DNA from 3 places in the Tolypothrix sp. VBCCA 56010 genome. Region 3 is predicted to be linked to each of the others. Evidence: predicted binding sites of a transcription regulator. Region 3 holds the regulator's gene; each other region holds the start of a gene.
The links. The regulator NtcA, encoded in region 3, controls nitrogen genes in cyanobacteria. The targets are predictions, from matches to a motif close to TNTGTANNNNNNNNTACANA.
Positions count from the first base shown of each region.

Region 1: a site for NtcA is predicted at 2,723-2,742, ahead of pirA (arginine synthesis PII-interacting regulator PirA). Genes of this name have one in related genera too.
Region 2: a site for NtcA is predicted at 6,484-6,503, ahead of glnA (type I glutamate--ammonia ligase). Genes of this name have one in related genera too.

Region 1 is NZ_JBPAOH010000022.1:20,123-27,653, reverse strand. It holds gene obgE (GTPase ObgE) at 1-338, shown strand, start outside; gene AABK37_RS10370 (YdcF family protein) at 416-1,096, opposite strand; gene AABK37_RS10365 (DUF2301 domain-containing membrane protein) at 1,096-1,749, opposite strand; gene AABK37_RS10360 (SAM hydrolase/SAM-dependent halogenase family protein) at 1,863-2,678, opposite strand; gene pirA (arginine synthesis PII-interacting regulator PirA) at 2,786-2,941, shown strand; gene AABK37_RS10350 (alternative oxidase) at 3,134-3,832, opposite strand; gene AABK37_RS10345 (restriction endonuclease) at 3,892-4,608, opposite strand; gene AABK37_RS10340 (DNA cytosine methyltransferase) at 4,612-5,781, opposite strand; gene AABK37_RS10335 (glycosyltransferase) at 5,960-7,204, opposite strand; gene AABK37_RS10330 (glycosyltransferase family 39 protein) at 7,471-7,531, shown strand, end outside.
Region 2 is NZ_JBPAOH010000203.1:1,136-8,666, reverse strand. It holds gene AABK37_RS37210 (FAD-dependent oxidoreductase) at 1-1,309, shown strand, start outside; gene patX (heterocyst-inhibiting protein PatX) at 1,417-1,659, shown strand; gene AABK37_RS37200 (ferritin-like domain-containing protein) at 2,128-3,018, opposite strand; gene AABK37_RS37195 (class I SAM-dependent methyltransferase) at 3,165-4,220, opposite strand; gene AABK37_RS37190 (hypothetical protein) at 4,555-4,758, shown strand; gene glnA (type I glutamate--ammonia ligase) at 4,946-6,361, opposite strand; gene apcB (allophycocyanin subunit beta) at 6,719-7,228, shown strand; gene AABK37_RS37175 (TlyA family RNA methyltransferase) at 7,420-7,531, shown strand, end outside.
Region 3 is NZ_JBPAOH010000091.1:15,305-22,835, reverse strand. It holds gene AABK37_RS26000 (polyribonucleotide nucleotidyltransferase) at 1-71, shown strand, start outside; gene AABK37_RS25995 (hypothetical protein) at 232-1,863, opposite strand; gene AABK37_RS25990 (DUF3146 family protein) at 2,197-2,460, shown strand; gene AABK37_RS25985 (pre-16S rRNA-processing nuclease YqgF) at 2,561-3,004, opposite strand; gene AABK37_RS25980 (DUF3084 domain-containing protein) at 3,130-4,623, opposite strand; gene ntcA (global nitrogen regulator NtcA) at 4,791-5,462, opposite strand; gene fabI (enoyl-ACP reductase FabI) at 5,846-6,622, shown strand; gene hisB (imidazoleglycerol-phosphate dehydratase HisB) at 6,869-7,513, shown strand.

The sequences.
Region 1 (7,531 bases), on a different contig from region 3:
TTTTGCGTCACATCGAGCGCACGCGGGTACTGTTGCATTTGATAGATGCGACCAGTGAAGATGTTATAGGCGAATATAAAACGATTAAAAAAGAGTTACAAGATTACGGACGAGGTTTAGCAGAGCGATCGCTTGTTTTAGCACTGAACAAAATTGATGCGGTTGATCGAGAATCTGTAGATTTAAATGCCTTAGCGATGGAACTTAATCATCTATCCTTTGCGCCGGTTTTTTTGATTTCCGCTGTTACCGGCGCTGGGTTACAGCCAATGTTACAGGAAATTTGGCGGCTTCTTGATGAACTTAATGTGGTTCAACAAGTGGAGGTGTTGGGATAATGTAGTAAGGACTGAAGTCCTTATCTTAATAATATGAGGACTAAAGTCCTCACTACGAAAGAGGACTAAAGTCCTCACTACCAATTTACAAATAGGGCATAAATATAAGCGATAATTTCCGATATCACAGTTCGCACACCTTCGCTAGAAACCCACCATTTATTTGGATTGTAATTTCCTGGTTTGGCGGCAATTATTCCGACTTTGATTTTCGGGGCAAGTACTTGTTGAAATATTAACCAACTTCTGCGAGTATGGGCATCAGAGGTTAACAAATTCATTGATTTTATCGGTAAATTTGAATTTGCTAGCCACTGACGAAGTGCGATCGCAGATGCATGAGTCCGATCCTTAATTACATCCGGTGTAGGCACAACTGTCACTTTTTCTGGTTGTACACCCAGCTTTTTTAAAGTTGCAGCCGCAATTCCTGCAAAAGTCTTATATTCAGCTAGATAGAATCCTCTTTCTACCGGACCTCCTGTGGTGAATATTTCTCGATAGGAACCGCTTTTAAATTCGGTAAATGCTTGTTCTACTGCGTAGTCTGTTACCCATCCTTCGACAACTAAGACATCGGCTTTGATGGGAGAAGTGACGGCGAGAAACGGGTATAAATGAGTAGTGCTGAAAAACATTACAGAAATCATTAAAGCGATCGCTATTACCCATCCCGGCGCCGTCAGCGTCCACATTTGTTGGCGTTTTAGCAGCCTGATTTTTGGTATTTTGGAATTTTGATGGTTTTTCCTGGGCATTAAGCTGTTTTTATACTCTTGCTTTTCAAATAAGCAAACACAGATTTGTCCCCGATATCCGGAGGAATTTCTTGTACAGCTTTCCGCAATGCGAATACTACAAACAAAATTGCCCAGATTCCTAATAAAATCCGTTCTGCTTGAATTGGCAAAACTCCTACTAAATGTCCCAGCAGCAGTATCGGCACTGTAAACGTTAATACTTTAGTTTCCAGACGGTTGAAGCAAAAAGCTTCTTTGAAAAATATACCTGTTAAGGCTGCGAAGATAAAACCCACTCCGAATAAAGTCAGGGGGTGAGTGTAAACTGTGACAGCAAAAGGTTGACTGTCAAAATGTCCGAATACAAATGAAGAAATGCAACCAATCAGCCAGAACACTTGTAAAAGTCGGTGCAGCGGTGCTAAGTAGATATGAATAGTCAGTAAACTTACACCCAAAGCAAGACAAAAGACAGTATACAAAGGTGTAATTGCTTGGATGGAAATTGGGTTGGTGTAAAACAATACCAAAACGCTGGCGATCGCAAAGCTGAGTGCGGCTACCATTAAAGCAGTGCGATAGATAATTACACCAGTGCGATCGCTTTGATTAATTGTAAATTCGCCAAACTGACCTTGATAAACTTGTAATGGCGATTCTGTTAGAGTCATAACAATCTTGGATTTGAATCTATATTTCCTATGCTAGGAGAGATTATCCACTTTTTTGCTCGTTGATGTTAGTTAGTCTTCATTCTACGATCGCATCCCCGCAAAACTTCTGCTTAGAACCCCGACTTCTCTAAGAAATCGGGGTTCTTCTGCGTTAAAAATACTTCTACTACATCTCCCAACTGTATATGCATCTGTGTCTGTGCATTACCGCTGTTGATAGCAATTTCTACCCAACCGTGACTGCCAATTAAAGCGATCGCATCCCCAATCTGCACATCAGCGTAAGTTTCACAACCTGGTATCGTCAATCCCGCAGCTTTCACATACCAGGTTTTATCTTGCACGTAACTTGCAGAAATATTGCTGATTAAGTTGCCAAAATGGTCAATATATTGTATGCAACCCGTTACACCAGTTTGTGTTAAACTGCATTCTGCTAAATTTAACTTTATCAGCTTTGCTGAATCGATTTCTTTGCCTAGCTCTTTTAAAGAAACACCGCTCTTCAGATGCGCTGCCACAGGTGCAAAAATATCTCTACCGTGAAAAGTTCTGCTAGGTTGTTGAGTTCGCCAATATTGAGAGTTTGTCAGTTCGACTGCGCTAATGGCAGGACTTTGACTAAATACTCCGCTAAATATACCATTGTCAGGTCCCACCAAAAACCCATCAGCTAATTGTAAGGCGATCGCTCTCCTGATTCCTCCCACTCCCGGATCTACCACCGCTACATGCACTGTCCCCTTTGGAAAATAAGCATAAGCATTCATCAAGCAAAATCTCGCCGCAGCGATGTTTTGCGGCGGAATTTGGTGCGTTAAGTCTATCACTGTTAATTTTGGGTTGATTTGGGCGATTACTCCCTTCATTACGCCGACATACACATCGCGATCGCCAAAATCGCTGAGTAACGTAATTTGACTCATCTAACAAAAAAATATTTTCATTAAAATATATCAAACCACATATTTCTGTAGCTTATGTTACGGAAGTTGTGCTATATTAATAAATGAAGATATAAAGGAAAAAACTTATGCTTAATAACAGAATGCAAGCAGCAAAACAAGCTGATGAAACTCATCACCAAAATTTGCAAAAAAACCTAGAACATCGCTTGCAAGTAGCTAGAGCTAAAGGTGACGAAAAGCTAGTACGTCAACTAGAAGCCGAAATGAAGTATATAGGTTAAATCAGCGCCACAATTGTAAAGATTTATTTCTTGATAAACAGCCCGCGAAAGCGGGTTTTCTTTTTTGGCGTTACATCATATTTGGTAAATTACCCATAATTTCCGTAAAGCTGCGCTTTACATCCCCTCCCCTACTAGGGGAGGGACGAATTTGGCTAAAGGCAAATTCAGGGAGAGGTTTGTTTTAAAGCCCTAACCAACAGTTTTATACTCTGTGTCTGCTGCACTCGCTTTGGGAGTAATTATATAAGCGGCGTGGGGACTTTTAAAAGTTGTTTGCGCTTGTGGGTGTTGGCATTGGATCGCAGTCGTAACGTGTTCTGCTTCGTCATCGCGAATGCAGACAAAGACATCATACAAGTTGTTAATCACCGGGCGGCGATCGTAAGGACGACGGGATGTTTGAAATTCGTCGAACATATACAAGTCCCCATCGCGGTAATAGTTGATTGCAACTATCGGTGCGGGTAGCTGTTTCAGTTTCGCTGCATTTCTACGCAGAAAGTTATCATAAGTGTGGTAGGCATGTTCTTCTACCAATTGGCTGAAGTAGTAAGCGTGACGCGGTGAAACCATGTATAAAAATACAATCACCCAGTAGTAAATCAAGGCTGTAAAACGGGCAAGAAATCTATCAATAAAGCGGCGATTTCCGCCTAAAGATTCCATAATTAGCAGGTGATGGTATTCATTCCAAGCTTGAGCAAAGTGGACTTTGAGCCATTCAGCTTTGCGCCATATCCCTAAAGTTTCGTATAAGTGCAGTACTGAAACAAAGGAAAAATAAGGAACACGCGCCACGGTTTCCAAAACGTAAAAACGGGCGTAAGGACGTTTTTTATATAACTTGTCGATAACGAAAACTAAGCAATTGACGAGAAATTTAATCATTTTTTATGCTTCACCGTGGTATCATTAAAAGTCAATCAGCCATTGATTGTTGTGCCCTGTCATTGTTGATACTGATTGAGTTGATTAAATTCCGGTAAATGTTGATAAATTCGTGTCTGCACGAGCAGATTTTCTACACCTGCTGTTGTGGTTGTAATTGCTACTTGAATAATTCTGCTATATTGCAGTCGCCACTGTAGTGCATTAGAAATTGTTAAATAGCCAATTTCTGGCGGTTGCTGCAAAATTCTTTCTGCAAGTGCTTCACGTCCAATTTCATCTAAAGGAAAATTGCGTTCCTCTAAAAACGCCACTATATCATCTTTGTTACCATTGCGGCGTAAAATTTCTCTTAAACCGTAGGTTGTTTGATAGTCTCCGGTTTGTTCTCGTGCCACAAAGACAACGTGTTGGAAGTTTAAACTAGCAGTGTGAGAAATGCGATCATCAATTTTTTCGTATGCAAATATTAGGAGATGATAACCTAATCCATACACCTTTTGACTAGCATTGCGGAAAGGACATGAAGACTGTGGTTGTCGAATTGACGTCACTTTTAAATCAACCTCTAATCCCGGAAAGTCAATCCCCAAAGCAGCACTACCAAGAGTGTACTCATACATTGCAGACAAATATTGATTAAAAGCAAATTCAACGTATGTTCCTACTGCTTTGCCATCTGTAATACCATATAAATTCGGAATTGGTGTTTGACTCAATGAGAGACAAAAGTCTCGTGCAGCACTTTTGAGAGCAATTAAAGTTAGCACTTCCATTTTTTAAATAGCCAAACTTAATTGTTGCCAGCCAGACTTACTAAATTCAAAGTTTCTTTTACCAATTCTTTGGCACACCCACTCTACACAAGCGGGTACAATCGCATTACCAAATAGTGCATATTGATCGTAAATTCTGGCAATTCGACACCAGTCATCAGGAAAGCCCATAAGTCGGGCATATTCGATATTAGTTAAACGGCGAAATTTATCATCCACTTGGTAGCGTTCATAATGCCTGGAAGTCGATGCAGTCAAAGTTGACGCAATTCCATTAGTCCCAAATATTGTATAACCAAGTCTGGCACCTCCGTCTTGGTTGTACAATATTTCAACTCCATTACAATAACGATTTACAGCTTTACTTTGTTTGATGCGTTCCAAGGTATCAGCAGTAAAATAAAACTCAGGAGCGACTATTGACTCATCCTGAAGAATATCCTTAAGCCTCTTTCTCGGCTGGATGTCTGGCAAGGCAGAAAGATGTTGAGTATACATTTTATTTTTATAGGCAATTCCCCAGTTATCGTTTTTGCTTTTTATAGATATGATAGGCAACATATATTTTTCCAGTTTCTCCTCTGATTGTGTCAACGAAAATTTATCACTATCTGTTAAAAATACCGACAGGGTTTCTAAAGCAAGAGGTGTTATATCTGTTGAGTTTAATTTAGTACCAAAGATAAAAACTCTATCTCTATTTTGAGGAATACCGAATTGAAGCGGATTAATTATTCTCCATTCCACAAAATAATCTAATTCAGAAAGTGCATTTAAAATCAACCTAAAATGATAGCCGCTTTCCATCGTCAAAAGTCTTTTGACATTTTCTAAAAAGAAATATTTTGGCTGCTTTTGGTCTATAATTTCCACAATACGCTCAAATAGTGTTCCCCTAATATCTCTCACACCGAGTTTTTTTCCAGCGGGGCTAAAGGGTTGACAAGGAAAGCCAGCAGTTAAAATGTCGTGAACAGGTATATTTGATATAGGAATTTCGTTGATATCGCCTAAAGTAATTGAATCTTTACCAAAATTACTTTCATAAACTTTACAACAAAGTTCGTTGATATCATTCGCCCAAATCGTCTCAATATTCGCACCTGCCAAGCCAAGACGAAAACCGCCGATACCAGCAAATAACTCTACGGCAGTAAGTTGTTCTTTTGTCATTGATAAACTAATTAAATGTAAGTCTTTCCGGGTATGTAATTTGAAGGATGAAGTATAAAGTTAGACTCTGGCAGACAAATCATAAGAATTGAAATATCTTATGTGCTTTTTCTCTGCACCATAAATAAATAATGGTGCTTGTAGTAATGGTCTTACTTCATCCTTCATCCTTGATGTTTTATTTGACTTGCGTTACGCGCCAACTGAGTTTAAGGTTAACCCAGAAGTTCCAAACAGTAGCAACAGCGATCGCAATCAAATTTGCGATATAGCGGTTTTGTATAATAAAATTAAACACAATATTCAATACCAACACATTCAACACTAAACCGGCAAGACAAATAATGTTGAATTTCAAAAATCGCTTCATGCGTTGACGCCATTCGTGCTGCCCGCTAGAAACATCAGCAAAAGTCCAAGCATCATTCCACAAGAAATTATTGATAATCGCAATTTCACCCGCAATGATTTTACTGCGAGTTAAAGGCAAAGCCAAGGTACTTGGGTCACTGAGCAAGTAAAGCACTGTCATATCTACAAATACTCCACTGAGTCCCACCAAGCCAAAACGGATGAATCGACCAACAGGGAAATTGATGCGTTGACTGATTTTTCCTAACCGTCCTGTTCCCAGCCTTAACCGTACTAAGTGGTGTATGTAGTCGATATATTGCTTACTCGTGACTTTACTTTCACCCTTAACACGTTCGCAAAATACATAGCCAACTTCGGCAATTTCGCGCACCTTACCCCGTCCAATCACCTCAAGGAGAATTTTGTATCCTACTGGATTAAGCGTCGCACCTGCTATGGAACTTCGACGCACCATAAAATAACCACTCATCGGGTCAGATACCCTACCCAGTACATCAGGTAAAATAATTAACCCTAACAACTGAGCGCCACGAGACAAGAAACGCCGGATAAAACTCCAGCTACTTACACCACCACCGTCTACGTGACGACTAGCTACTGCCATGTCTGCACCTTTTTGAATGGCGCGTAACAATTGCGTCAGCACTTCTGGCGGATGCTGCAAATCCCCATCAATTACTCCTAAAACACGTCCCCTTGCTGCTTGCCAGCCGCGAATCACCGCACTTGAAAGCCCCCGCTCGTTTTGACGACGCATCACCCGTAATTGCCGATATTCTCGCGTCAGAGACTCGGCAACTTCCCAAGTGCGGTCTGGGCTATCATCGTCCACTACGATCAACTCGTAATTTCCAGGGATAGACTCATCTAGCAGTTGGCTCAATATTCTGACAACATTCTTGATATTTTCTCGTTCTTTGTAAGTCGGAATCACTAAAGACAAGAGGATGTTTTCACTACCTGCATTTACACTACTTGGCGGTAATTCAGGAATCTGTAATGCACCAGTTGGCACTGACAAAAGTGAATTAGGTTCAATTATACTCATGCAGAAATGACTATAGGGGGAAACGGTGTTGTTAGTAATTATGCTTGAGGAAAGCTATGTAGAGTTAGTGTTATAAATTTTCTACCAAAAGACGTATACAAAAAGTAATATTTTTTACCAAAAAATTAAAATTAGCAATTCTCGTTTGTATTTTCAGCCAAAAGAGGTAATAACAAAGTTATCGTTATTCTTTATACTAAGCTTGACTTGCCAATCAACTAATACTGTCAAATTACTTTGTATAAAATGGCTCTTTCACTTAATATATGAACAGCAACTTGCCACCTGTTTGGGCATTTCCTCCGAAAGGGTTACGATTTTTAGTGA
Region 2 (7,531 bases), on a different contig from region 3:
TTTGGCGGAGATACCTTATCGCTGGGGTTGGGAATTGCAATCTGAATGGGCAGAACCAAGCGCCCCAGCAAATTATAATTATATCACAAAAAAATATCCGGTGCAAGCGCCGACTTGGGTTGTGATGATGCAAGATTTTGGTGAAGAAGTCGCTCCAGAAATTGCCGGTGCACCCAATGAAGATTTATCAATGTTTGCAGGCGCTTGGGATGATTATGGTGCCGAGAAGTTTTTGAATTACGGACGCTTACCGGGGGGGCTGTTGATGATGAATTGGCCCATCTGTGGCAATGACTACGGTAAAGAAGTCGGGCGTTTGATAGAAAAAGAGACATCAAGAAGTGAGTTTTTACAAGAATGTCGCTGGCACAGCCAAAATTTTGCCCATTTTATCCAAAATCAGCTAGGTCATCGCTACGGCTTGGCAGAACAAGTTTTTCCCGAATACCGAAATTCCAGCACGGCTTACGCCCTACATCCCTACTACCGGGAAAGCCGCCGTTTGGTGGGACTAACTACTGTGCGAGAACAGGATATTTTGCCGATCGCTTTTGGTAGAGTAGCATCCTTAAATATCGAAGCGATCGCCATTGGTAATTACGCCAATGACCACCATTATCCCGGAGTCAACTACCAGCTACAACCCAAATCTATCCGCTGGGGGGGACGTTGGACAGGAACTCCCTTTACAATTCCTTACCGTTGTCTAATTCCTGCCCAAACGGATGGTTTATTGGTGTGTGAAAAAAATATCTCTGTATCGCATATCACTAATGGCGCAACGAGATTGCAACCTGTGGTGATGGGCATCGGTCAAGCGGCAGGAATGGCAGCTGCTATGTGCGTTGAGTTGAACATTCAGCCGAGAGATTTACCTGTGAGAATGCTGCAAAATGCTTTGTTGCAAGACTTACATTCTCCGGCTACAATCGTTCCATTATTCAATTTACCGCCCGATCATCCGGAATGGCTGGACTGGCAACTGTATTACTTAGACAACCCAGATGCTTATCCAGCTACTGGAAATTGTCCCATTTCATCTAATATTAAGTACAATTACTTGGAAAATAAATACGTACAATCACTTAATAAAGAATATTTCCGGGGCATCTTCCATCGCCTAGATCGGCAAGATTACAGATTTAGCATCACCACAGCAACTCAAAACCAATTGCCTTTACCAATTGTGACCTTGCGATCGCATATAGACGAGCAACTGCAAAATTTTGTTGATAAGCAACCGCTACAAATTTGCGGTTCCTGGAATCGTGCTGGTAATTGGTTATTAGTTGAACATATTGAAAAATAATCATGGCATTTTTTTCAGTCAAAAACGTTGCTTTTGTCAAAATGTCCGGACGCAGAAAAAAAAACTAAGTATAAGTGAAGTGGAGAGTTCCAAAATAGACACTTGTTATGCGTGCAACTATTTCACTTCTAATTACTAGCTTAGTATTCGGCTCCTTAGCTTTTAACTGTCAAGCGATGGCAAATCGCTTATCTAATCTGTTCCTATCCTATGATGATTCAGAACAATTTATATCGGTGAAACCCAAGCCCAAACCCAGAACTAACCAACCAGAGCAGCCAATACCTCATCGGGGTAGCGGACGCAGAGAGTTAATGCAATATGTCGGTCAGACATATCCTGCTGTTTAACAACTATAAGGGAAGGTAACTTGTTAAAGCGACAATTTTCTTGTAGCAAGAAAATCTTCATCGAGTTAAACAGGGTGTTATGTCAAAATATTTGATACATACACCCTTAGTACATATATAGCAGTAGAGATACAAAAACGGGCAGCGATCGCTCAGTACTTCGTCAGTAAGCTTCTGTATACATACGAGAGTCGTAAACCTTGCCTGAAAACGCGAAGCAACCTAGCTTCACGGCAAGACAGCATCAAAAGTTTTTCAATTACAACAATAATCGAAAAATTCCCAGCTCAACTTCAACTTATCTAGAAACGAATCTCATTAAAACTATCAGTTAAGCTTTAGTAGCTCGAGCTGCTTTGATATTTGCAATGTTGTTCGTTCTAGAAAATACCATTTCACGATCGCAACACATATAAATATAGAGACGTAGCATTGCTACGTCTCTACAAAAACCCTGCAAGGATTGTTTTATGATTGCTTAGTCTTTTCTGTGCCCTTAATGCCGTTAAGGAACATCGGCACGAATTTATCCATAAACGCTTGTGGATCGCGCTGCCAAGCCTTTTGTGCCGCCATAATTCTGGTAAACTGCAAGTCAGGTGCTAACAAAGTCTGCGGTAAGCGCTCCATTAAATACTGGGGACGTTCCCAAACAGGCATTGTGTTTGCCACTTCTACCAAGTTGGCAACTCGGCGCAATTCCGCTCCTAAGGTGATATCCATTCCGGATTCAAACGCTGCTTGTTCAATTGCTGCATATTTCCGCTTTGCCTTTTCCACCTGTTGTTGATGTTCTGGACTCTTGCGGGCAATTTCTGCTAACCAACGATTACCCCAGCGGACGTGTCCTGCTTCTTCTGGCAGGATTTTCTCAATCGTTTCCCGAATTTTAATATTTTCTTCGGTTTGCGGTGCTTGCTTGAGAGCGTAAATGTGTGCTGAGAAATATTCGCAACCTCGTTTTTCAGTGACATTAATCGCTGCGAGGGAAGAAATCAGAAAATCATCAAGGTCTTTAACTGGATCTTTTTGGTCGCTGTCTAAGAGCCTTTCAAATTCGTTGATGTAGGATGAACCAGGGGGAGTTCCCACATCACTTTTCAACTCCACCAACAAATCAGTTAGCCACATGGCGTGACGAGCTTCATCTGAGATATGATGTGATAAATCTCGGACTAATTCTGGTGGTTTGCCGTTAAGTAGTTCAATTAAATCAGTAAGGTCTTTGCAGCTGCGTTGTTCGCTGTAACGGTAGCGGTTGAGGGTGATTAAATGAATTTCGCGATCGCTCACTACCCGATTTAAGATATCTCTCGCACCCAAAGCATTCTGAAATTTACGTGGGTAAGCAACAGTCATAGTTTTTATAGAGTTTTGTAAACCGCTATTTTTGATAGTAGCTTAGTACTAGCTCGGTTGATCATTATAACGTGTAGCGATCGCCCTACCTTTATTGGTGGAAAAACGTAGAGCGATCGCGCGTGCTGCAAATATCCGCAAAAATGTTATGCTGGCTTGCGAGCAATCAAATACTTACTCATAAAGTGGACTTGCATCTCAATATTCTCAAAACCCGCTTTTTCTAAACGCTCCACCAGATTATCTGTGGTGTAATTCTTGTAGTAAGGTTCGTGGAAAGTTTCATGGAAGTTTTCCATGATTGGTTCCATTTCCGGAGAATCGCTCATCTGAATTGAATCACAGATAATAAACACCCCACCTGGTTTTGTCACCCGGAAGCATTCCTCAATTACCCGCTGACGTACCGTCGGGGGTAACTCATGGAAAAGGAAAACAGAAGTGACAGCATGGAAATAGTTATCTAAATAAGGTAACTCTTCCGCATTAGCTTGTAAGAGTTGCGGTAACTCCCCTGGTATTTGGGATAACAGTTCTATAGCCTTACGCAAATAAGCCGGCGATAAATCTGTACCATACAAAGACGCTTGAGACAAAGCAGCGCGAATCAACTTTATGGTGCGACCTGTACCACAAGCTACATCTAAAATACGTATTTGCCGAGGTGACACATCACTAAAAACTTTTAGCCCTTCCTTCAAAGGAGCGAGAATCCGGCGTCGCATCGCATCCGCAGAGCCACCAAAGAGAATTTCTACCTGCAAATCATACAAATTAGCTGAGTAATCACTCAAGTAGCCGTCAGTTTGGTGATGGAAGTTCTGCACATAATAGCTGGGATAACCCTCAATATCTACATTTTGGGAAAATTCTTGATATTTCTTTTGGTTACCCCGCTCCCAAATTTGGGGTAAATCTAACCACACAGCTGGATAGTAGCGGAAAAAGTCCAACCACGGGTTATCAAATAGTAAGCTTGTAGGATACATCCCCCGTTCAGCATCTTCCCAATCAACTTCAAGTAAGTTATTTAGCCTTTGTTGAACTTTGAATAAAAGCTCAGTTGGGATGGGTTTGGTCTGGTGCTGACTGGGAGAAATGAGATTCATTAAGCGTGTGCTTAAAATTTTGTGTGCCAGACCAAAGTAATTTTTACCTTGCTGAAAAGTCTGATAAGTCAGTTTGGTCAAAGTGTCAGACATGAGTGAGAATGGCTGGAATTATTTTACCTGTAGTACTTTGTTGTAAATAATTGTAAAAATTTTCTCATCAATCTTCAGAAAGATGCGGACTAAAGGATGAAGTGTCAAGTCTGAAGTCTGAAGTCAATCTGAGCGGATTATTTGATCGCGAAGCTTTTAGCCGTTCACCCTAGAAGGGTGTCGGGCTTCGTAGTGGCATTACTTTACCTCCTAAATATTAAGTTTTATTGCAAACAGGCATTTTGTAACTTTGGTTACAGATTTTCTTGATATAGTAGTAACGTAGATGAAAAACGAATCTATAAATCATTAAAACAATAAAGAGGAATTTGATATGTCTACCCAAGAAAAAGCGCGTGCTTTGATGATGCGTCATTACCAGCTGGTCAAGAATCGTCAACAATCGATGCTGGAACGTGTTGGTGAAGAACTTGGTCTTCCTGCTGGCGAAGCATCCCACTACTGGAACCCGATTCAAGGCAAAATAGAACCTACCGTTCGCATGACTTACGATCGCAGCAATGCCACAATGAGCTAGGGACTGGGGACTGGGGACTGGGGACTAGAAATGAAAATAACCCTGACAGCTAATCAAAAAAAAGCCACCTTTAGCGGTGGCTTAATTATGTTCTCAAATATCGTATTTAGGCTGACTGAGGATTGCTATTTTAAACAACTTATCCCTAGTCCCTAGTCCCTAGACCCTAGTCCCTAGTCCCTAGAATTTAACAATCGTAGTAAAGACCAAATTCGTAAGGATGAGGACGCAGACGCATTGGGTTAACTTCGTTATCTAACTTGTAAGAAATCCAAGTTTGAATGAAGTCTTCAGTAAACACACCTGGTTCTGTTAAGAAAGCATGATCGTTTTCTAATGCTTCCAAAGCCAATTCTAAAGAACCGGGTGTAGAAGGAACCTTAGCCAGTTCTTCTGGCGAAAGTTCGTAGATATTCTTATCTAGAGGTTCACCTGGATCGATTTTGTTCTTGATACCATCTAAACCAGCACAAAGCATCGCAGCGAATGCCAAGTAAGGATTAGAAGTCGCATCCGGACAACGGAATTCTAAGCGTTTTGCTTTGGGGTTATTGCCGGCAAGAGGAATACGGATAGAAGCTGAACGATTACCTTGGGAATAAGCTAAGTTTACAGGTGCTTCATAACCAGGTACTAAGCGCTTGTAAGAGTTTGTGGTGGGGTTGGTAATTGCCAACAGTGCGGGTGCGTGTCTGAGGATACCACCTATGTAATGCAGCGCGATTTCGCTCAAACCAGCGTATTTATCGCCTGCAAATAAAGGTTGACCGTCTTTCCAGATAGATTGGTGACAGTGCATCCCAGAACCGTTATCGCCGAAGATTGGCTTGGGCATGAAGGTAACGGTTTTGCCGTATTTCTTGGCAACGTTCTTGATGACATATTTGTAAGTCATCAGCCAGTCAGCAGCTTCGATTAATTTACCAAAGCGGAAACCGAGTTCGCATTGTCCACCGCTTGCGACTTCGTGGTGCTGTTTTTCAATGGGTACGCCGCATTTTGCCATTGTCAGCAGCATTTCTGTGCGGATGTCTTGGAAAGTGTCGGTGGGGGGAACTGGAAAGTAACCTTCTTTGAAGCGCGGTTTATAGCCGAGGTTGGGACCTTCTTCTCTACCGGAATTCCAACGACCTTCTACAGAGTCTACATAATAGTAGCCGGAGTTAGCGTTTTGGTCAAAGCGGACATCATCAAAGATGAAAAATTCAGCTTCTGGACCAAAGAAAACAGTGTCACCAATGCCCGAAGAAACCACGTAGTCTACTGCTTTTTGGGCAATAACGCGGGGACAGCGATTGTAAGGTTCACCTGTACGCGGTTCTTGGATGCTACAAATTATACTCAGTGTTGGCTCTGCCATGAACGGATCGATCCAGGCTGTGTTCGGGTCGAGAACCATTGCCATGTCTGATTCGTTGATCGCTTTCCAACCCCGAATACTCGAACCGTCGAAAGGTACACCCTCAGAAAATGAACTCTCATCAATTTGGTTATGAAACACCGTGAGGTGCTGCCAAGTTCCTGGCGTATCGATGAATTTCAGATCGATCATCTGAATGTTGTTGTCCTGAATCATCTTCAAGACTTCTTGTGGGGTTGTCATGGTTACTCCTTGTATGCTTATTTACTAAGGTAGAACTGAAATTTTCAATGCATTCTGACCCTGCTTGGTGAAACCAAATTGTGAGATACCTGGAATATCCTAAAGATAGGACATTAGGTAATTTTGTTGCATAAGCTACAAAAACTCATGATTAAAGTTTATATTTACCTTTGCTTAACCAGTTTCACAAAACTTAACAGTTCATTTCACAGGGTCAACTTTGACATAGAATCCTTTAAGTAGCTGATGGATTACTTTTTGTGCTGAGACTTTTGCCGTAGCACAAAAAATTTATAGGCGCATAAAAGCAGCCAGATAAATATCAAACCATAAATAGGATTGATTGGAGAAAAAGGAATGCGGGATGCAGTAACAAGTTTAATTAAGAATTATGACGTAGCTGGACGGTATTTTGACCGGAATGCGATCGACAGTCTCAAGTCTTACTTTGAAAGTGGTACAGCACGAGTACAAGCAGCTGGGGCAATTAATTCTAATGCGGCGTCGGTTGTCAAACAGGCTGGTTCTCAGTTATTTGAAGAACAGCCGGAGTTGATTCGCCCCGGTGGAAATGCTTACACTACTCGTCGCTATGCGGCTTGTCTGCGGGATATGGATTACTATTTGCGCTACGCTACTTATGCGCTGGTTGCTGGTAGTATGGATGTTCTAGATGAGCGGGTGCTGCAAGGGCTGCGGGAAACTTACAATTCTTTGGGTGTGCCTATTGGTCCGACGGTTCGCGGTATCCAGATTATGAAGGATATTATTAAGGAGCAAGTGGCGGCGGCTGGTGTTACCAATACTGCTTTTTTGGATGAGCCTTTTGATTATATGACGCGGGAGTTGAGCGAGCAGGATATTTAGTTTTTATTCGGGGTTCGCCTCAGAAGATAAAATAGAGCGAGTTTCTTTTGGAGACTCGCTTTTTTACGAACCGCGAAGGCGCGAAGGACACGAAGGAAGAAAAAAGACTCCTGATGCGAATAACTCTTTCCTTGGCTTCCTTGGTGTCTTGGCGGTTCGTTTTAGGTATTCTTTTATCGGGAAGGGAGTAGTTGGTTAAGCAGCGATTGGATATGTTATTGGTGGAGTTAAATTTGTGTACTTCCCGCGCTTTGGCGCAACGGTTGATTCAAGCGGGGGAGGTGACTGTTAATCAACAGGTTG
Region 3 (7,531 bases):
ATCTTACACGCTTGGGTATTCACCCAGATCAAGCAACTGCGGCGCGAGAAGCAGCAGCAGTGAATAAATAACTCGCGCTTTAGGATTTTAGATTTTGGGTCTAAAATCTCTAAGGCGATGCCTTTATTGTAGGCATCGCCGTCAGCATTTTTTGAGAACTAGCCGAATCAGACGCTCGTAGTGGGCACTTTAATGACCGTTGGAAGCGATAAATCGCTTACTACGATCTTTTTAATCTGCCAGTTTAGCTTCCAACTTCTTCAAAATCCGCTTAGGATCATTTTTATCTCCTTTGAGAAACTTATAAGCTGCAAAACCTGCACCAGCTGCAACAAGAGCAGCCCCTCCAGTCATTACACCAACCCCTCCAAGGGCTGCCATAGCAGCACTGTAGGCTGCGGCTCCTGATAATGTACCAATTGCCGTACCTGTACTCGCTACACCAAAAGCGCTGACAGCAGCCCAAGCTGTGCCAACAGCAGCCGCACTTGACGCAACTCCTACTCCGGCTGCAACACCTAATTTCTTTTTATCTTCAGCATCCATCTGAGTAACAGAAGCAACAGATACCAAAGCAGCTGCACCAAGCAAAGCAGCTCCACCAGTTGCCACTGCCAATCCTCCTAACATTCCTAAACCACCCGTAGCTACAGAACCACCCCCCAACAAAGCCAGGGTTGCATTAGTTGCCGCGCCTCCAGATAGACTGGTGATAGCTACTCCCGTCCCTGCTTTCATTCCAAAAGCTTTAGCAACTGTGGTCACATTCGGCACAAACCCAGATGCTTTCTCAGATGCTTTATTAACTGAGTCCCAAACTTTTTTTACAGAGCCAATAGGAGAATCTTCTGCCGCAGACTTTCCCTTGTCATTAGTTACTGGCTCGCGCATCAGCTTGTACATGACTTTGCAATCATCTGGAATATCTGAATTTAAAATTAGCGAGTCTAATGACTTTAAGAGCGATTGATTGGAAACTTGCTTACCGTCTCTAAGTGTAGTGTAGGCAGCAAGTAACTCTGATTTTTTGCAGCATATACTACTTGTGAAGTTAAGGGAACTATCAGAATTATCAATTAAATTGACGATCAATAAATCACCAGTACTTGCCCTAGATGTGACACTGTACCTAAAGTAGAGTTCTTTGAGTTCGTTACGAAGTGAAGAATTTTGAATGATAGAGTCAAGTTGGTTTAAAACACCAAAATCAGTTATGTTTTCTCCTGCTCTGATATACTGATATGTTCCTCTGATTAACTGCTTTTCAGTTTCATCAAGGTTAGATGCAGCCAAGGCATTTTCAATACACTCTTCAATTTTGATCAACTTAGAATTTTGACTGGCAATATTATAACGCTGACTAACTGATGGGTTAGTCAAAGAAGAAGAAACAATAAAATCTAACAAGTCCTGAGCAGCTAAATCCTTAGTATATTTAGCATCTTTGATTAGCTGATAAACGTTTCTACATCTTATTTTGCTTTCTGGCTTGATATCTACTTTGGTTATGAAGTAATCTATTGCTGTTTCTATATCCAAAGTTTTATCAAATAAAGTGTGTAGAACAACTACAACATCATTACCCTGCAAGCCACACCCTTTTAAGGGTAATTTAGCGCCTTCAAGACTGTTAGCTGGAATCTTGACTTCATAGGTTTTTCCCGATCGCAGTGTAACTTTTTGAGTACCGCCTGCGATTACTGTTTCATAACCTATAAAAATATGATGTAATTCATCTTGGGGTTGAGAATTTGGCTGTGCGATCGCGCTCTGATTGATTTGACTCTTTTCGGGTTGAGAGTCTGAATCTATCATCGCTAGTAATCGATTTAACTCTTCTTCTTGAAAGTCTGGCTGTGTCATCGCTAGTTATGAAGGTAAGGAGCTTGGTAATAAAACTACTACTTAATTATTAATAGTATATAATTTTTCTAAAAAAAATAATCTCAGTAAAAACCCTGATTAATTCATGAGCATCAGCGAAAACAGCTAGGAATTTTCCTGCATTTGCCTCTTCACTAGCGTGCGATCGCGCAGTGCTTTGTACGTGTAGACGCGAGTTCACTCGTCCGGTTCCTCTTTGGTTCGCAATCCAACCACCAAAAATCCTCACTATGTCAGTTTGTGGATCTAAGCTATGTATGGTAGAAGTAGCCTACATGGTCAACCTTTATCTCAAACTTGACATAAAGCATAGTGAGTACTAAACGTCTGCCAGAAAGCATTGCCCATGTCAGGGTTACTCGCCAATCCTGGCAACACGGCTTCCTTGAAGGGGAAGTCAGCGCGGGTGACTTTGAGTGGCAGTTTCAATGGCATTTTCGCCGGGGAGAACTGTCTGTTAAGCCTTCTCAAGGTCGTGCGTTAATTAAAGAACCCCTCGGTCGCTTCTTGGAGCAACGAGACTACGAGCTAGAGCCTGGAGGAGATTATGCTTTTACTATTCGGGCTGAGTTATAAGGCTTTAGGGAATGGGTAATAGGTAATAGGGAACGCGAAAATAGGGAACGTGAGAATATGAGCTAGCCGACGCTTTGAGATTAGCAAGTTCGCAATTAATTTATACCGCTGATTCGGTTAAGCGATTTAAGTATCTTTCGATTAAGAGGATGGCAACAATGTCATCTATAGGTCTTGGTGGTTGTCGCATACCTTGTGGCAATAGTTTCGAGAGTCCTTTGGGTGGGTACATTTGCCAATAGCGATCGCGTGCTTCTAAGCTGGTGTAACGCTCATCCACTAAAATGATATTCAACGGCTCTTTAACTTGTTCAGTTATTTGCTGTTTCCAGCGTTTTGCCGTAGTTTGGTCGCCCATCACCATCAAGGAAATCGGGTAATTTTGGCGCAGTTTCTCAATTGAGGCGATCGCCTCACTTGACAAGACAACTTGATGATAATGCAATTGCCGATCTAGCCCCATCACTGCTAAACCACACTTATCTTTACCCGGATCGAAGCCCAAAATCACTGGTTGCGTCGCCGAAAATTCACGAATAGTCATATTAAATACGTTAATAGTTAATAGTTAATACTTAAGTAAGTACGCATAAATAAAAACACCTGTTTCCACAAATTTAATTCATCTTATTTTCTGACAACGCCCATTACCCATTCCCCATTCATTTTTTATGTACTAAAAATAATTTGTCCGTTTTGTATAACAAGTAATCTTACTTTCAGTGGTCCGACTGTATAAATATCTTCTGCTGCAACAGCTTTAATATCCACAGGTTGATCGTACTGCTTTAGTTGAGCAATAAACCGAAGCACCGGACCCTCTACTTGAATATCTTCGACAATTCCTGCATTGCGGGCGCGAAATTGAGAAGCCGAAATTAGCAGTTGTAGCCGCTGCTGCAACTGATAGGATGTCATGGTTTGCGGATCGGCAGTAGTTGTAGCCACGACTTCTCCCCCGGTAAAGACAACTTGATTTCGCGCTGCATCGGCAAAAAATTCTATCTGCTTTTCACCCCTGACGTAATTACCAGCAGAGAAAATTCGCACCGCGTATTCTCGACCATCACTAATCTGCTTGCTGAGTTGCTCAACCCTCTCTTGGGTAACACGTAATATTTGCACATTATTGACAGGATTTGTATTTGGTTCAGCTAATTCTATGTTGGCATTACGGTTAGCTTCTTGTAATAGTTGAATCACAGCAGTACGGGCAACGGCAGGTTCAGGAGCGCGAATTACGCCAGCAGCAATAACTTGACCCCGAACCAAAGCAACTTTACCCAAACGCAAGTAGCGAAAAGACTCGTAATATTTTTCTAGCCTTGCCACTTCCTCTTCTAGATAGTCCTGTTGTGTTTCTAGTTCTTTGAGCCGAGATTCTCTTTGGGTAATTACTTGCTCTCGCGAGGCAATTGCTGAATTGCGCTCTCTGATGAGTCGATCTAGTTGAGAAATTTTTCGATCGCGCTGTTCGATAGTTTCTTGGCGATTAGCAAGTTCGCGATCGCGTTTTTTAATTGCTGTTTGAGCCTCTGCGATCGCTTTTTTGGCTTCATCAAATAATCGTTGGCGTTCTCCCCTCAAGCGTTGAATTCCAGCCACTAGTGCTTTCTGTTGCTGGGAAACGCTTGAGAGTTGATTTATAGCTTGTTTATATCGACTAACAACTTGATCTAGCTGGTTTTGCGTGCGTTGCAGGTTCGCTTGAGTTTGAGCCTGTTGAGCAATAGTACGGTTTAATTGAGCTTGTGTAATTTGTTGTTTAGCATTTGCCTCTTTCAACGATTGATTAGTCTGCTGCAATTGTTGTTGAGCTTGGGTTTGTTCTTTTTTGGCTTTGTCTAGTTCAACTTCTACTTGACTTTTTTGCGCTTCTGCGGTTTTTAGCTGGTCGCGCTTGTGCCTTAAGTCTCTTTGAATATCTTCTAGCTCAAAGACTCCTTTACGCAATCCTTCATCAGCGGCGAATAAAATACCTAAAGTTGACGCGGAAATTAAACCGCCTGTGAAAATAGTTACCAGTACTGCGGTCTTTTTGGGACGCAGCTTGAATAGAGAGAGGCGTGCTTTGCCAACCCGTGTGCCAATGCGATCGCCCACAGTGGCTATCACGCCCCCTAGAATTAAAATTGCCGCTATGAGGATGTACCCGGTGGTCATATAACGCTACCGAATCCTTCCAGATACAGCCTACTACTTTCAGTCATTCTTTGCGGTTAATTTGAGGTTGGCAATAGCAAAACAATTCCCTTTTTAGATTTACCTTCACATAATGGTATTATTTCTAAAAAATGAACGAGCGCTATTGCCTAAGCCTCAATTGTATGCTAAGTAAATTGCCTGCTTAAAGTAACAGGTTTGTGAACAGTAATCTTTTTCTTGTGAATGGAAATCATCTTCTTTTCGCGCAAATCGCCCAGTAAGCGGGTGACGGTGACGCGAGTCGAACCAATTGCCTCAGCGATCGCCTGATGAGATAGCTTCAGATCAATTGTAATTCCATCCGCACAAGGAATGCCAAAATCCCGACACAGAATCAACAGAAAACTCACCAACCTCGAACCCATATCTCGGTGAGCGAGAGTTTCAATCATCATCTCTGTCTGTAAAATGCGCGAAGATAGACCCCGCAACATTAACATCGACAATTCGGGATTTTCCTTCAGTGCTTGCTCAACCTGTTCAATTGGTGCTGAAAGCAAGTCCACGGGTGTAAAAGCAACAGCATGGTAAAACCGATCTGACTTATTTCCCGTTAGTAATGACAATACACCAAAAACGCTATTTTCCCTTAGTAGTGCTACAGTTATTTCTTCTCCTGCCTCATAAACCCTGGAAAGTTTTACAGCACCTTTCAAAAGAAAATAAACTCTTTCGGCAGGATCGCCAGGAAAAAAGATCGTTTTATTGCGTTCAAACGTTTCCACAACCGGCGGAAACGCTCCGGTTGCCATTTGACGAAAAACATTTGCTAGGGCTTTATCTTGTGCCACGATCATCTACCTTCCCCTACCCAATGCCGGAAAAATTAAAACTGATTTCCTAAGAATACACCCGAAAAATCAATAACACACCGTCAACCTTTTTGTACTTTACTATACTTATGGTCATATATTCATAGCTATTTGTTTATAATGATACATAATTTTTGATAGTTCCAGCTACTAGTCCTTAATAGCTACGATCCAAAGTTGTACTCAACAGGTTTTTTCTCAAAAAATTCACGCTTTCTTGAGAATATCTTAAGGAAGAAGCAAGAATCTATTCATTCCCCAAGGAACCGACGACAAAATACTCAATAGCAAATACTGCTAAAACTCTCGACAAACCAGGCTCAGATTCTAGTATGCTCAATCTGTGATCGTGTACGTTAAAAATTTTTATGTTAAATCTCGCCGGGAAAAACGCTCTAGTCACAGGCATTGCCAACAACCGCTCGATCGCTTGGGGAATAGCCCAACAACTGCACTCTTGCGGCGCCAACATCGGTATTACTTACCTTCCAGATGACCGAGGTAAAATGGAAAAAAAAGTCGCGGAATTGGTCGAACCCCTCAGTCCTAGTTTGTTTCTTCCGTGTAATGTAGAAAATGATGAGCAAATTCAATCTACTTTTAATACAATCGCCGAAAAGTGGGGCAAATTAGATATTTTGATCCACTGTCTTGCTTTTGCGAACAAAGAAGATTTGACTGGAAATTTTAGTCAAACCTCGCGTCCAGGTTTTAATAAAGCTTTAGAAGTTAGCACTTACTCATTAATCCAGCTAGCAGGTGCAGCCAAACCTTTAATGACAGAAGGTGGTAGCATTGTTACGCTCACATATTTAGGTGGCGTTAAAGTGATTCCTAACTACAACCTCATGGGAATCGCTAAAGCCGGCTTAGAAATGAGCGTGCGTTACCTTGCATCTGAATTAGGTCCGCAAAATATTCGCGTAAATGCCATCTCCGCAGGTCCGATTCGCACTTTAGCATCGAGTGCCGTGGGCGGCATTTTGGATATGATTCATCATGTAGAGCAAGTTGCACCTTTACGACGCACTGTCAGTCAACTAGAAGTAGGCAATGCGGCAGCTTTTTTATCTAGCGATTTAGCCAGCGGAATTACTGGACAAGTCCTGTATGTAGATGCAGGATATGAAATCATGGGGATGTAAAATTGGGCAAAGGGCCCTATCGCATTGGGGAGGACACCTGCACAGTCAGGGCAATGCCCGACTTGAGCAGTGTGTCCGCCATCGGCAGTGCGTTGGAGAGCCAGCGCCGTGGGCGGCTTTGCCGACTTGAGGCATCTGGTGTCCGGGTTTCCGGGCAGCCGTGCATCTGCCGTAATTGATAATTATTCCCATATTCCATGCCCCATGCCCCATGCCCCATGCCCCATGCCCCATTCCCCATTTCCTATGCAAATAAGCGATCGCCAACTTCTTTCCTCACACCACGACCAGCCAAATAAAACTTCTCGCATTGCCTCAGTTAGCCGCACTACTGGTGAAACCGATGTGCAAGTCACCATCAACCTAGATGGTACAGGTATTTGTAATGCCGCAACTGGCATTCCCTTTTTGGATCACATGCTGCATCAAATAGCTTCCCACGGACTGATTGACTTGGATGTTCAAGCTAAGGGAGACTTAGAAATTGATGACCACCACACCAACGAAGATGTAGGTATTACTTTAGGGCAAGCATTAAGCCAAGCATTAGGCGATCGCAAAGGCATTGTCCGCTTTGGTAATTTCCTCGCACCTTTAGATGAAGCTTTAATTCAAGTGGCGCTGGATTTTTCCGGTCGTCCCCATATAAGCTATGGTTTAGAAATTCCTACGACTCGCGTGGGAACTTACGACACCCAACTAGTACGGGAATTTTTTGTAGCGGTGGTAAATCATAGCCAAATGACGCTACACATCCGTCAACTTGATGGCATTAATTCCCATCACATTATTGAAGCGACATTTAAGGCGTTTGCGAGGGCAATGCGGATGGCGGTAGAAATCGATACCCGTCGTGCTGGTATGATTCCCAGTTCTAAAGGCGTTTTATGAAGAAGAGGGGGAAAGGTT